Regions from separate parts of the Massilimicrobiota sp. SW1139 genome, predicted to be linked through region 1. Evidence: riboswitches for the same ligand, from Rfam matches in the RefSeq annotation. Region 1 holds a riboswitch; the other holds the start of a gene.
The links. Region 1 has a riboswitch for lysine ahead of E0K96_RS11475 (ACT domain-containing protein). Riboswitches for the same ligand answer to the same signal wherever they lie in the genome.

Region 1 (8,044 bases):
CATTTAAAATTGAAGGATATGCAAATTGTAGTGGTCATCATGAGATTTCATCAAGACAGATTCATTATTCTATATTTTTAGATGAACAAGAAGCTAAGAAATATCAAGATTATCCTGCAATGAATCTTTCAAATCATTGTTAGTAGCACAAGAGTGCTACTTTTTTTCATAACTTCATAGATATTTTAAAAAGATATTGTTATACTATATGAAGTAGAAAGAAAGGAATTGATTCAAATGAATGATGATATTATTGTTGCTATAGCAACTTCAAGATTAGAAGCAGCTATATCTATTATTCGTTTAAGTGGAAAGGGATGTATTGCTTTTGTTCAACAGTTTTTTACTGGAAAGATCATAGATAAAGCAAGTCATACTATTACATATGGATTTATTAAAGATCAAGATGAAAAAGTTGATGAAGTTTTGGTTAATATATATCGTGGACATAGAACTTTTACGGGAGAAGAAATGGTAGAGATTAACTGTCATGGTGGTATCTTTATTACTCAAAAGGTTTTGAATCTTTGTTTAAAGATGGGTGCACGTATGGCAGAACATGGAGAGTTTTCAAAACGAGCTTTCTTAAATGGACGTATTGATTTATCACAAGCAGAAGCTATTAGTGATTTAATTAGTGCTAAAAATGATTATGCTTCTCAATTAGCATTAAGAGGAATTCAAGGCAATATCAGTCATTTTATTGAAGATTTAAAAGAAGATCTCATTCAGATTATTACACAGATAGAAGTCAATATTGATTATCCTGAATATGAAGATGTTGAAGAATTAACAGCTGAATCTTTACTTCCTAAAAGTATACAATTACAAGAAAAAATGAATCATATTATTGATTCATCTAAAAATGTTCATTTATTAAAAGATGGTATTTCAACAGTGATTATAGGAAAACCTAATGTTGGAAAATCAAGCTTGTTAAATGCTTTATTAGATGAAGATAAAGCCATTGTTACAGATATTGCTGGAACAACAAGAGATATTGTTGAAGGAACGATTCGATTAGATCATATTGTTTTAAATATGATTGATACAGCCGGTATTAGAGATACTGATGATGTTGTTGAAAATATTGGTGTTCATAAATCAAAAAAACTGATTCATAAAGCAGATTTAGTATTATTGGTATTAGATGGTTCTCAACCATTAACTCAAGAAGATTATGAATTATTAGAGTTATCAAAGGATACACAAAGAATTATTGTCATTAATAAAAAGGATCAGGGAGAAATTAAAGATATTGATGGTATTGCAATTAGTGCTAAGAATCATGATATTGAACCATTAATTCAAAAGATTAAAGCTATGTTTGAATTAGGACAAATTACTTCATCACAAGATGACATTCTTGCGAATGCGAGACAAATTCAATTATTAGAAAAAGCAAATCAATCATTAAAAAATGCTATTCAAGCAATGCAAGAATATGTGCCAACTGATTTAATTGTTACAGATTTATATGAAAGTTGGGAAAGTTTAAAAGAGATTTTAGGAGAAAGAGCAAAAGAGGACTTACTGGATGAGTTATTTAAACGCTTTTGTATAGGTAAATAATGTGAAAAAGTATCAGTTTTTAGCAGAAAGATATTATAAATTTTTTAAATATTTAAGAAGAATAGGGTTAATAAGTGTTATTGTTTTCTTAGTTGTAACAGCATTTAATAGAGGAAATCAGACTTTATCGCTGATTAGTTACTTTGCAATACTTGTTACCTTAGCATGTCTTTTGGAATGTGTTATTCTCTATATTCTATATCTGATATTTAAAAATAAATGAAAAGGATGAGTTAATTCATCTTTTTTTCTTGAAATAACTTGAATATTCAATCATATCATTTCAAAAAAAGAAAAGATCATATTTTCTAATGAAAGAGTGCTATAATATGCAAGCGAAGAAATGGGGAGGAAAATCATGAATAAAAGCTATGAAATTGATATGTGTCATGGTCCATTATTAAAACAAATTATTATATTTTCTGTGCCATTGATGCTATCAGGAATATTACAATTATTATTTAATGCAGCTGATATTATTGTTGTGGGGAGATTTACTGGCAGTGATGCATTAGCAGCCGTAGGATCAACAAGTTCATTAATCAATTTATTAGTGAATCTGTTCATAGGAATATCGGTTGGAGCCAATGTTTTATTTGGAAGATTTTGTGGGGCTCACGATGATAAAAATGCATCAGAAACAGTACATACAGCTATTTGTACTGCTATTTATGGTGGAATCATTATGATTTTTGTAGGTAATATATTTGCAAGACCACTTTTGGAATTAATGGGAACACCTCAAAATGTGATTGATTTATCAACAATATATATGCGTATCTATTTTATTGGTATGCCTGGTTTTATGGTTTATAATTTTGGGGCAGCCTTATTACGAACTGTTGGAGATACCAAAAGACCACTTTATTATTTAACTTTTGCAGGAATTATTAATGTTATTTTCAATTTAATCTTTGTTATTGTTTTTCATTTAGGTGTTGCAGGAGTCGCCATTTCAACAATGATGTCTGAATGTATATCAGCAGTATTAGTGTTAAGATGTTTAATTCATGCTGATGGTGTTTTAAAATTATCTAAAGATCAATTACGTTTTCATAAAGATAAATTAATAAAAATGTTGCAAATTGGATTACCTGCAGGATTACAAGGAATGGTATTTAATATTTCAAATGTTTTAATTCAATCATCAGTCAATTCATTTGGATCTATTATTGTTGCTGGAAATACTTCAGCAAGTAATATTGAAGGATTTGTTTATACAGCTATGAACTCTATTTATCAGACATCCTTAAGTTTTACCAGTCAAAATATGGGAGCAAAGAATTATTCAAGAGTGAATCAAATTCTTGTGAGATGTTTAGCTGTTGTTAGTATTATTGGATTTGTTTTAGGTTTTGGAGCATACTTGTTAGGAGATGTTTTATTAACTATTTATTCAACTGATCCACAAGTTATTTCTGCTGGGCTTATTCGTTTAAGTATTGTCAGTGCATCTTATTTTTTATGTGGTATTATGGATGTTATTGTAGGAAGTTTAAGAGGTATGGGTTATTCCATGATGCCAATGCTTATCTCTTTAACAGGAGCCTGTTTATTCCGTGTTATTTGGATATTTACAGTCTTCCAAATGAATCATTCTCTCTTTGTTCTTTATATTTCTTATCCAATTTCATGGATTTTGACATTAAGTGCTCAAATGATCTGTTACTTAAAAGTAAGAAAACATGCTTTTGTATAAATCAGCTTATAAAGCTGATTTTTTTGCAAAAAAAAGAAAGCCTTTCGACTTTCATTACTGTTTCTTTAAAGCTGTTCCAAAATGTAAAGCAATATAAGCTAATTCATGTTCATTAAATCTTTTATGATAATGTTCATTGACAATATCATTGAAAATTTCTGCACACTTATATTCTAATTGGAATTGAGCTTGAATTTTATCTTTTAATGGGTTGTTAGTGAGTTGATGATTGTTTTGTAAGCGATCTAAAGCAGGATAGAAGTGAAGTGTCATACCTGTATAGAATTCTTTGTTTTTTCTTAAATCTAATTGAAGATCGGCTTCAATACGGTTGATTGTTTCATTAATAATATCTTCAGTTTCATCATCACATAAATCAAACTCACAATTAAAATCAATATCTAACAGATTAATATTTGCTAAATACATAGTGACATATTGAATTTGATTTTCATCAATTTCAACATGAAATTGTTGATCTAACTGATCAATAATTTGTTTAGAAACACCATAATATTCATGACTTTTTAAATGATTAATCTGACTTTCACTTGTTGGAATATAAGTTCCATTGATTTCTCTAGAAATACATAAAGAAAGATGAATAATTAAGTTATCAAAAGAAACATCAGATATTTCAATATTGTGATCTTGAATAACCTTTCTCACAATATTTTCAATGATTTCTTTTCTATTTTCAAATTGACTGTCTAATTCTATAACCATAATACCTGTACCTCGCTTTTCATATGATATATTATTTGAATTCAAAAGTCTACCATAAAAAAATTTTTTCTTAAAATGAAACATATACTTCAACATATTCACAATTTGTCATAAATCTTATAGGAAATCCCCATGAACCATAACCACTGGAAACAATTAATGAATGATGATCTTGTACCAATAAACCATAATCATTATCATAAAGCAAATTGGTAATGACATTTCCAGGAAAAATCTGTCCAGCATGTGTATGACCAGAAAGCTGAATATCAGCATATTTTTGATTTTCTTTATATCGACCAGGGTTGTGATCTAAAACAATGGTTGGTAGTGAACTATCCATATTTTCACAAATTGTATCTAGGGAAGTTGAAGAATGTAAACTGACATCTTCTCGTCCTATTATATTAAACAGTCCATCAATACATACAAATTTTTCATTTAAATAAGTGATTTTGTATTTTTGATAAAGTTTTTGACTAGATAGAGAAATGTATTTTTCATGGTTACCATCAACTGCATAAATACCATATTTGCAATGAGCAGCAGATAATATTTTTAATGTTTGTTCGATATAGTCTTGAGGAGAATTTTCATCAAATATATCACCACCTAAACAAATGAGGTCATATTGATTTTGATTTAATGTATCAACAAGATTTTTGATTTGTTGAGGGCTTGTTCCACTACCAATATGAATATCACTTATAAAGGCTATTTTTAATGATGAAAGAGTCGTATTTTTAGGAATAGTGACATGGTAATCTGTGATCTCTTTATGATAATGAGAGCTATATCCTAAACCAGTTATAGAAATAGATACAAGTAAAAGACATATTATAAAAAAAGAATGATGTTTATGATGAATGATATGACACCATAAATGATATAAACCAATCCATATAAAAAAACAAAAAGAACATAGGATATAAAAATTTATTATATTGTTCCAAACAAACCATAAAGAGGATGTTGGTTGAAAAATGACTTCTATAAGAAGTGTTATGATGGCTATAAGTGTTAAAATAGATAAAGTATAACGCCAACTTTTTTTCATATGTTCAAATATACGAAGAAAATATAGAAAAGGTGTTATAATAAGAAATAGGGATAGGAGTGTATAAAATATAATCATCATAAAAACCTCTTTTCTTTTTTTACAAGTATAACATAATTGAACAAAAAATAAAGGTTGCTTTCAATGAAGTCATATGATAGTATTAAAAAAAGATAGAGGTGCAAGAGTTAAGAGTTCTTTTATCAATAGATGCAACTAAAAAGAAGGAGGAACGATTGCCGAAGGGATAATTATTTGCATGTGATTATTGCCTGGGGGTATAGAGAATATCTATATCACTGTCACTTTGTAATGAAGTGGTGTGCTATTGCCTTAATAAAATAATATTTATTATTGCAATGGTACCATTGCAATTTTTTATTTTAAAGAAGGTGGAAATATTGAAATTGATTGAATCAGATCATCATATTATTCAAGTTAAATTCATGAATGTAGAAAAGAATTCATTATTTGTTGGAGATATTTTTCAAACCATTTCTTCAATGAATGTCAATATAGATATGATTTCTGAAGTGATGTTAGAAGATGAAATGCGTATTGATTTTACATGTAGTCAAGATGATCAGAAAAATTTAGATCATGCTTTATCGTTAATAAGATCAAAACATCCACGTATGCAAATTTATCAAAATAGACAAGTTGCGAAAATTAAACTGGAAAGTCATGAAATGAAAGATGAAGTAGGTGTTGCTGCAATGTTATTTACATTATTAGGGAAACATCAAATTCCTTTACTTCAAGTCACAACATCAGAAGTATCTATTTCATGTGTGATTCCATTGGAATATGTTGATTTAGCTTTGTCAGAAATTCAAAATGAATATAAATAGGAGGAAAATTATGGAACCAATTTTTGAAGGAAGTGCAGTTGCGCTTGTATTACCAATGTTAGATGATGGAAGTATTGATTATGATGGCTTTAAAAGACAAGTGCAAAGAATGATTGATGGTGGAGTACAAGCTCTTTTAGTGAATGGAACAACTGGAGAAACACCAACAATTCATATTGATGAAGAATTTGAATTAACAAAGATTGTCATGGAAATGACAAAAGGAACAGGTGTGAAAGTGATTGCGGGAGCTGGTTCAAATGATACAGAAACAGCTTTGAAAAAAGCAAAGTTTGCAAAAGAAGTTGGCGCAGATGCTATTTTAGTTGTAACACCTTATTATAATAAGACAAGTCAAAGAGGTTTAATTGATCATTATACTTATATTGCAGATCGTGTTGATATTCCAATGATTATATATAATGTACCAGGTCGTACAGGAATGAATATTGCAGTAGATACAGTTGTAGAACTTGCTAAACATAGAAATATTAAGGCTATGAAAGATGCAACTGATAATATTGCTTATGCTATGGATGTTTTAACACATACAAAAGATTTAGATTTTGATATGTATAGTGGCTGTGATGATAATATTTTACCGTTTATTGCTGCGGGAGGAAAAGGGGTCATTTCTGTTTTATCTAATCTTTATCCAAGAGAAACAGAAAAATTTGCTCAAGCTGTGCTACATGGTGATATGGATTTAGCTAGACAAATGGCATATGATTTCAATGATGTCAGCAAATATTTATTTATTGATGTCAATCCAATTATGCCTAAGGCTGCACTTAAAAAAATGGGTGTATGTGGTGAAATGGTCAGAAGACCATTAATCCCAACAACAGAAAAAAATAAACAATTATTATTTGATGCTATGGAAAGATTTGAAAAGAAGGGCTATTAATATGAATGTATTGGTTTATGGTTTTGGTTTAATGGGTAAAAAAGTAACGCAAGCAGTGAGAGATAATGCCCAAATGAATTTAGTTGGTGTTGTTTCTCCTGTCTTTGATGCGAAAATTGATGAAAAAATGTATGCATCTTTAAATGAAGTTCATGAAAAAATAGATGCTATTATTGATTTTTCGCATCCAGATAATTTAAATGATATTTTAAAATTTGGTGTTAGAAATCATTGTGCACTTGTTCTAGCAACTACAGGATATAGTGAACAACAAATTTTACATATTGAAGAAGCATCTTCACAAATTCCTATTTTTCAATCATATAACACATCTTTTGGTGTTTCTATGTTAACAAAGATTGTCAAAGAAGTAGCGAAAGAATTTTATGAAAATGGATATGATATTGAAATTATTGAAAAACATCATAATCAAAAAATTGATGCACCAAGTGGAACAGCTAAACTTTTATATGATGTGATTCATGAAGATATTGAAGAGACAAAAGAAGTTTATGATCGTTCTACTGTTCATCATAAACGTGAAAGAAATGAAGTTGGTATTCAATCTGTGCGTGCTGGAACAATTTTTGGTGAACATAGTGTTTTATTTGCGGGACATGATGAAATTATTGAAGTCAAACATACAGCTTTATCAAAAGAAGTTTTTGTACAAGGGGCTATTTCAGCATGTTTGAAGATTGCTGATAAAGAAAATGGTTTATTTAGTTTAAAGAATTTATATTAAAGGGGAAGAACAATGGTTTTACAGACACAGTTTGCTCAAATTAGGGATCGTAGTTTATATATTGATGATGTCAATGCAATGGATTTAGTTAAAAAATATGGAACGCCACTTTATGTTATGAGTGAAGGACATATAAGACATCAATTTGAAGAATTAAAAATAAAGTTTTTAGATAAGTATGATAATGTTTTGCCATTATTTGCTTCAAAGTCATTTAGTTGTTTAGAGATATATAAAATTGCCAGTGAATATGGTATTGGTATTGACTGTGTGAGTGCAGGAGAGATTTCTATTGCCTTAAAAGCTGGTTTTGATCCTCATAAAATTTATTTCCATGGAAATAATAAACTTCCATCTGAAATAGATTATGCGATAGCTCATGATGTTGATCATTTTGTGATTGATAATTTTTATGAGATAGAATTAATTGAAAAAATAGCAACTCAATATGATAAAACCATTTATGCAACTGTAAGAGTTGTGCCAG
Region 2 (8,044 bases), on a different contig from region 1:
ATTCGTGGTGATAGTGGTATTGGAAAATCAGAGATTGCTTTAGAGTTAATTAAACGTGGGCATTTTTTGATTGCTGATGATGCTATTGAACTTTATCATATTGGTCAGGGAATTGTAGGTCGTGCTCCTGAAGTTTTACGCAATTTATTAGAAATCAGAGGTATTGGGGTTATTGATGTTTCTAAGATGTTTGGGGTCGCCTCAGTATTACCAAAAGATCATGTTGATTTAATTATTCAGTTGGAACGTTGGCTTCCATCACGTGAATATACAAGAATTGGTATGGAAGAAGATGACGTTATGGAAGAAATCTTGGGTATCCAAATTCCTAAAATTGTCGTGCCTGTGACTGGTGGAAGAAGTATGTCTGCTATTATAGAAGCAGCTGTGATGAATATGCAACTTAAAGATTCTGGATTTGATTCAAGCAAGGAATTTGTCAATCGTATTCTTGACAATATTAAGAGTAAATCATCATGACATTCTTTGAAGATTTTTCAACTTTTGTCACTATTGGACCAATCCATATTCAGTGGTATGCGGTTTGTATTCTCACAGGTGCATGTATTGCATATTTTTTAGGGCAATACCGTTTTAAACAATTAGGGTATTCTAAAGATATTTTATCTGATTATTTCTTTGCAGTCTTATTGATTGGAATTGTCGGTGCTAGAATCTGGTATGTTATTTTTACCTTTGATGAAATGTATGCTTCTCAACCATTAGAGATTTTTGCTATTTGGCATGGCGGTTTAGCTATTCAAGGTGGAATCTTTGCAGGACTGATTTATAGTTATTATTTCTTTAAAAAGCATGATATTCCATTTTTACTGGCTGGTGATGCCATTATGCCTGGCGTATTGATTGCCCAGGCGTTTGGAAGATGGGGAAACTTTTTCAATCATGAAGCATATGGAGGAGAAGTCAGTTTATCATTTTTGCAGTCTTTGCATCTTCCACAATTCATTATTGATAATATGTATATGAATGGGGCATATCATCATCCTACATTTTTGTATGAATCAGTGGGAAATATAATGGCTTTCTTGCTTATTGTGTTTGTGATTAGAAGATTTCAAAAACACCAGGGTATTCAATTCTTTAGTTATTTCCTATTCTATGGTTTAGTGCGTTTCCCAGTTGAAGGATTACGTACAGATAGTCTTATGTTTGGACCAATTCGTATGGCTCAATTGATTTCAATTGCTTTTATTATAGCAGGTCTTATTGGAATTATTTATGTTCATTTAAAAGGAAAAGAAGTCCATTACATTGATATGAGTTAAATGTGGTATATAGCCACATTTTTTTTCTTATGTGTTTTGTTCATGAATATTTCATATAAGGAGCGTATAATGAAAATATGAGGTGATTTTATGCATAACTCTGCAAAGAAAATTATTAAACAATATCATGATAATCAGGACATTTATCGTTCTTTGAAACATGATATTGAAGATATTTTTACACGTATTATTGATACCCATCATTTTCGTATTTCTAATATGGCGATTAGGATTAAAAGCGAAGGCGCATTAATGAAAAAAATCACATATAAGAATAAATATACGGACATTCATCAAATTACAGATGTTGTGGCTTGTCGTATTATTACTTTATTTGAAAATGATGTTGATCGTATTTATGATTGTGTAAAAGAAAATTTTGATATTGTAGAATATAATGATAAAAGAAAGAAAAATTATGATGATCGTATTGATTTTGGTTATAATTCTTTGCATCTGTTAATTAAATTTAATGATGAAAGATGTCAATTGATTGAGTATTCTGCGTATAAAGATATTATTTTTGAATTACAGATTCGTACGACATTACAACATTCATGGGCAGAAATAGAACATGGGCTAGGATACAAATCACAGTATGAAATTCCTAAGGATATTCGTAGACGATTAACACGTCTTTCAGCATCATTAGAATTGTTAGATGAAGAATTTGTACAGATTGCAAGGGAAGTCGATGAATATAATAAGGGTATTGTGCATATTGAAAAAGTTTTAAAAACAGATATCAATGCCAATTCATTGGCACAATATGTCAATACATCACCACGCATTAATAATATTTTAGAAAAATTGCATACAGAATTTCAATTTCAGTTTGAAAGAGATTCAGAACTGATTTCACAATCTCGACTGGTTCAAAGATTCCATTATATGGGGTATACGTATATTAATGAATTGGATGATTTTGTAGAAAATCATATGAAAGAGATTGAATGGATTTCACGTGAACGTATTGAAAACAATAAAGAAAATCAAAAGATTAATATTTATAATGTTTTGGTTTGGATTTCACTTGTTATGTTAGCAAATGAAGGATCAGCAGATCCAGAAGATATCTTTACCAAAGAAAGTATAGAACGTTTACAGACGTTAAAAGGAATTATTGAAGAAAAACAGATGACTGTATCTTAAAAAATCATCAGGAATTCATATTTTTTTGTGAAAAAATGTGAAAAAAGTTGACAAGACATGAAAAAGAGTATAGCATAAAGAACGTAAAATAAAAGAATTAGAGGCAGCAGTGTATCAGAGTACTATTTGGAGTTGGCAAACGAAGAAGAATGGGAAAGGTAATCATTGCCGAAAGATAGATATTGGCAAATCTCTATCTTGGGGTTATGGGAAATACTCATAACACTCCTTCATGAAAATGAAGAGGCGCTATTAATATGGTCATTAAAGTCGTGTTAATAGCACGGCTTTTATTTTATATGTATATAGAAAGAGAGGGTTTATATGAAAAAATTAGGAAAAGTTTTAGTGGCTATGGCTATGGCAATGACTTTATTTGGATGTGGCGGTGGTGAACAGGCATCAGCCAATAAAGATCAGTTTGTTGTGGGAATGGAATGTTCTTATGCACCATTTAACTGGCAGACAAGTCAGGAAAGTGATACAACAGTATCATTAGGTAATGCTGGATATGCAGATGGATATGATGTACAGATTGCCAAAAGAATTGCGGATGATTTAGGAAAAGAACTTGTGATTAAGAAAATATCATGGGATGGATTAACAGTGGCTTTGGAATCTGGTGAAATTGATGCCATTATTGCTGGAATGACAGCGAATGAAACAAGAGAAGAAGGTATTGATTTTACAACACCATATTACGATAGCGAAGGTATGATTATGATTGTACGTAAAGATGGTGAAGAAGCAAAGTTTACAGATATTCAACAATTTAGTGGTAAAAATGTTGTTGGACAAAAAGGAACAAACTATGATGATGTCATTGATCAGATCAAAGGTGTTCACCATGCTACAGCAAAAGCCACTTATCCTGAAATGGTTGTTGCTTTACAACAGGGAGATGTTGATGGAATCACTGCAGAAATGGCTGTTGCTGAAGGTGTTGTTGCAGCCAATAAAGATTTAACAATTGTACATTTTGATGAAGGAAAAGGTTTTGAATGTGATACAACAGTATCTATTGGTTTAAAAGAAGGAACAAGAGATAGTGAATTCTTTAAACAGGTACAGGCATCTTTAGATAAGATTACGGTAGATGAAAGAAAACAACTGATGAGCGAAGCTGTTGATAGACAGCCAGCAGGAGAATAATTTATGAGTATTGATTTTGCAAAAGCATGGGAAATATTTGTTGAAAATATGTCTCTGTTCAGTTACGGTATTCAAATTACTTTATTATATGCTGTTGTAGGAACTGTTTGTGGTTTTCTTATAGGGTTAGTTGTAGGTGGTATAAGAGCTATTGAAATCAATGATTATGATTCAACGGTCAGTCGTCTATTCAAACGCTTAGGAAAATGGATTACAGGTTTTTATATCTGGGTATTTAGAGGAACACCTATGATGGTACAGGCTATGTTCTTATATTATTTATTAAAGCCTGCTTTCAATTGGACTCCTTTAGTTGCTGGATTGTTTATTATCTCTATTAATACAGGAGCATATATGGCTGAAATCATTCGTGCAGGTATTCAATCTGTTGATGCAGGACAGAGTGAAGCTGCAAAGAGTTTGGGAATGACAACAAGTCAGACACTTATATCAGTGATTTTTCCACAAGCTATTAAAAATACATTTCCATCAATTGGGAACCAGTTGATTGTTAATATCAAAGACAGTTCTATGCTGAATGTTATTTCTGTAACAGAATTATATTTTCAGACGACATCTGTGGCAGGATCAAATATGAAATATATTGAATGTTTCTTGGTTGCTGCAATCATTTATTTATTTTTAACAACGATCAGTACCTTTATTTTAAATTATATCGAAAAAAGATTGAATTCTGAAAAACAAAGCAAGGACTTTTGCAGTTAGGAGATATTATGGATACAATTATTCAAGTACAACATTTAAAAAAGAGATTTAAGCAATTAGAAGTTTTGCATGATATCAATTTTGATATACATAAAGGTGAAGTTGTGACAATTATTGGTTCAAGTGGAAGTGGAAAATCAACATTATTACGTTGTATTAATCTATTAGAAAGATTAGATGATGGACATATTTTATATCATAACCAGGATATTTTAGATCGTCACTTCAATGTGAATCAATATCGTTCTAAAGTTGGTATGGTGTTTCAGGGATTTAATCTATTCAACAATTTAACAGTATTAGAAAACTGTATGATTGGACAAATCAAGGTTTTAAAAAGAAATAAAGAAGAAGCAAAACAAATGGCTTTCAAATATTTAGAAAAAGTGGGTATGAGTGCTTTTGCAAATAAAAGCAGTGTACAATTATCAGGGGGACAAAAACAAAGGGTTGCTATCGCAAGAGCGTTATGTATGAGTCCTGAAGTTTTGCTTTTTGATGAACCAACAAGTGCATTGGATCCAGAAATGGTTGGCGATGTTTTGAATATTATGAAAGAACTCGCTGATGAAGGTTTGACAATGATTGTTGTCACTCATGAAATGGAATTTGCGAAAGATGTATCAACACGTGTTGTTTTCATGGATCAGGGTGTGATTGCAGAAGAAGGGACACCTGAACAAATCTTCGAACATCCTCAAGAAGAACGTACACGAACATTTTTAAAACGTTATTTAAAAGCAAATGGATAAAGTATCAGAAATGATACTTTTTTTGTTGACATTGACCTAAGGGGATAGTTTATGATGAAAATGGGAGATGAAATGAGATATGAAAATACAGGAAGTTTGCAGTCAATGTCATGTGACAAAAAAAGCCATTTATTATTATGAAAAACAACAGTTACTTCATGTTTATAAAAATCAAAATGGATATCGTGAATTCAGTGACGAAGATGTTCAAAGATTAAAAGAAATTATGATGTATCGTAGCTGGTCTATCTCTATTGCAGATATTCGCTGTTTATTGGATTTAGATGCTAATCAGAAAAAAGAATATCTTCAACAGATTTATACACAAAGACAAAAAGAACTTTCTTATCAACAAGAAAGTTTAAAACAATTACATTGTTTTATTGAAAGTGACAACATAGAAGACTCTTTTTCATTGGATGATATATGTCAAATCATGTCTGACAATATTCCTCAGCCATTCTTTGATATGTTCTATGAGCATTTTCTACCTTATCTTCATATTCATATTCGTACACAAAAACAACAGAATGCTTATGATTGTATTATTGATTTTTGGGATCATTTTCATATCAAAATTCCATGGACATATCGCTTTTTGATGTGGATTTCTAAAACAAATCAAAAGCAGCTCAAACAAGTATGGCATGATGTCAATGTATATAAAAATCAATTGATGAATCAAGAAGATGCATATGAATCCATTAAGCAAATGGTTATCAAAAACTATGAGTTACAACAAAAATGGTGGTATCGTATACTCAGTTATCCAAATCGCCAGATGAAGATCAGATTAAGAGATAGTGGGTATTATGATATTTTGATACCAGCCATGTGTGAACTATCAGATGAGTATCATCAATATTATCAACAACTCATGGATTTCAATCAAAGAGTTTGTCAGGAACTTCATCTTTATTATGATTCCAAGTTTCGGTTAATAAAAAAATAAAGCCGAAACTTTATTTTTTTATAAGACCATCTGCAAATGTAAGAGGTAATCCAAAAACAATACCTGTATTTGGATTATCAATGCCACCAACTGATTCATCAACTGTTTTTCTGACTAAGTCTACCTGACCATCTTCTACGATAAAAAAGATAGTGCGACTTTCAGGACGGGGATTTTCTAAGAACAAACGTAATGATCCTAAAAGATAGCTTTCATCAGAATCATCTATTGTCTTAATCATGCCAGTAGATTCAATGATTGTTCCACCACGTACCCCAGCTCTTTTTAAGTTTGCAAGCAAATCATCTAAACAGTCAAGTTTATTTAAAACAACGACAATAACTTGCATTTCTATCACCACCTATATCTATTATATCGCTAGTTGAGATAAATATCTAGTTATTCTCATGAAATTGGTTTATAATAAACAATAAGATAAGGGGGTTTTATGATGGAATATCAATTTGCAAAACGTATGTCAAATGTAAAGGCATCTGCAATTAGAGAAATATTAAAGGCAACATCTGATCCAAAGATGATTAGTTTTGCTGGAGGAAATCCATCAGCAGAAGCATTTCCAGTTGAAGAAATTGAAAAAATATCTGCAGATATATTGACTAATGAGCCTATTAGTGTTTTACAGTATGGAATTACTGAAGGAGATCAGGAATTGATTCAGGCAGCGACACACTTTTTTAATCGTCATGAACAAGTTATGAAAGCTGATGATCAGATGATGATTACTTCTGGATCACAACAGATTATGGAATTTGTGGCTAAAATATTATGTAATGAAGGTGACGTTGTGATTTGTGAAAATCCTAGTTTTTTAGGAGCTTTAAATGCTTTTAAATCATTAGGTGCTGTTTTAAGAGGTATTGAATATAAAAATGGACAATTAGATTTAGAGTCTTTAAAACAGGCTTTACAAATGGAGCCAAAACCAAAATTTATGTATCTGATACCTAACTTTCAAAATCCAACAGGAATGACAATGTCATTGGAAGTCAGAAAAGAAATTTTAAAATTAGCTAAAGACAATGGTGTTCTTATTTTAGAAGATAATCCTTATGGAGATTTAAGATTTGAAGGTGAAGCTATTCCTTCTATAAAATCATTGGATGAAGATGGATTGGTTATTTATGCAGCAAGTCTTTCTAAAATTATTGCGCCTGGAATGCGTGTGGCTTGTTGTATAGCACCAAAAGCGATTATTCAAAAAATGACAGTTGCCAAACAGGCCAGTGATGTTCATTCTAATCTTTGGGCACAAAAAGTTATGGCACGATATCTTCAAAATTATGATATGGATGCACATATTGAACGTATTCGAATGATTTATAAACAAAAATGTCACTTAATGCTTGATGAAATGAAAAAACATTTTCATCCAGATGTTCAATATACAATACCAACAGGTGGAATGTTTATCTGGGTAACATTGCCTGAAAGTGTTGATATGTTGACATTTGTGAAAAAAGCTTTGGAAAAGAATGTCGCAGTTGTACCAGGAAATGCATTCTTAGATGATGATACGAAAGAATGTCATAGTTTTAGAATGAATTATTCAACACCAACCAATGAAAAAATCAAAGAAGGAGTTAAGGTTTTAGGTGAAATAACATATGAAATGTTATCTATTTCGTCATAATTTTTAAAGCTGTTTATATATAATGGATAAATGGGAGGAAAAATAGTATGCCGTATATAACATTTACAACAACAAAAACATTAACATTAAATCAAGAAAAAGCATTAAAAGAAAGTGCTGGTCAATTAATTTCTATTTTACCTAATAAAAAAGAAGAAAACTTAATGATTCATATTGAAGATAATCAAGTCATGTATTTTAGAGGACAGGAAATGGAATGTATGAAAATATCTTGTCAGCTTTTTCATACAACTGATTATCAATATAAAAAAGAGTTTGCTGAAAAATTATTAAAAGAAATTGAACGTATAACAAAAATACCTGTGGAACAGCAATATCTTTCAATTCAAGAGTTTGAAAATTGGGGTAAAAA

Region 2: it holds a riboswitch for lysine, as region 1 does, so the genes downstream of both, E0K96_RS10655 (transporter substrate-binding domain-containing protein) here and E0K96_RS11475 (ACT domain-containing protein) in region 1, are expected to answer to the same signal.

Annotation. Positions count from the first base shown of each region.
Region 1 is NZ_SJOR01000030.1:2,383-10,426, reverse strand. It holds gene E0K96_RS11505 (hypothetical protein) at 1-143, shown strand, start outside; gene mnmE (tRNA uridine-5-carboxymethylaminomethyl(34) synthesis GTPase MnmE) at 238-1,572, shown strand; gene E0K96_RS11495 (hypothetical protein) at 1,574-1,795, shown strand; gene E0K96_RS11490 (MATE family efflux transporter) at 1,931-3,271, shown strand; gene E0K96_RS11485 (BglG family transcription antiterminator) at 3,326-3,997, opposite strand; gene E0K96_RS11480 (metallophosphoesterase) at 4,068-5,054, opposite strand; lysine riboswitch at 5,221-5,390, shown strand; gene E0K96_RS11475 (ACT domain-containing protein) at 5,447-5,905, shown strand; gene dapA (4-hydroxy-tetrahydrodipicolinate synthase) at 5,916-6,812, shown strand; gene dapB (4-hydroxy-tetrahydrodipicolinate reductase) at 6,814-7,557, shown strand; gene lysA (diaminopimelate decarboxylase) at 7,570-8,044, shown strand, end outside.
Region 2 is NZ_SJOR01000024.1:14,417-22,460, reverse strand. It holds gene hprK (HPr(Ser) kinase/phosphatase) at 1-480, shown strand, start outside; gene lgt (prolipoprotein diacylglyceryl transferase) at 477-1,286, shown strand; gene E0K96_RS10660 (GTP pyrophosphokinase) at 1,377-2,438, shown strand; lysine riboswitch at 2,529-2,698, shown strand; gene E0K96_RS10655 (transporter substrate-binding domain-containing protein) at 2,763-3,590, shown strand; gene E0K96_RS10650 (amino acid ABC transporter permease) at 3,594-4,316, shown strand; gene E0K96_RS10645 (amino acid ABC transporter ATP-binding protein) at 4,325-5,068, shown strand; gene E0K96_RS10640 (MerR family transcriptional regulator) at 5,148-6,020, shown strand; gene E0K96_RS10635 (hypothetical protein) at 6,031-6,369, opposite strand; gene E0K96_RS10630 (aminotransferase-like domain-containing protein) at 6,472-7,671, shown strand; gene E0K96_RS10625 (hypothetical protein) at 7,719-8,044, shown strand, end outside.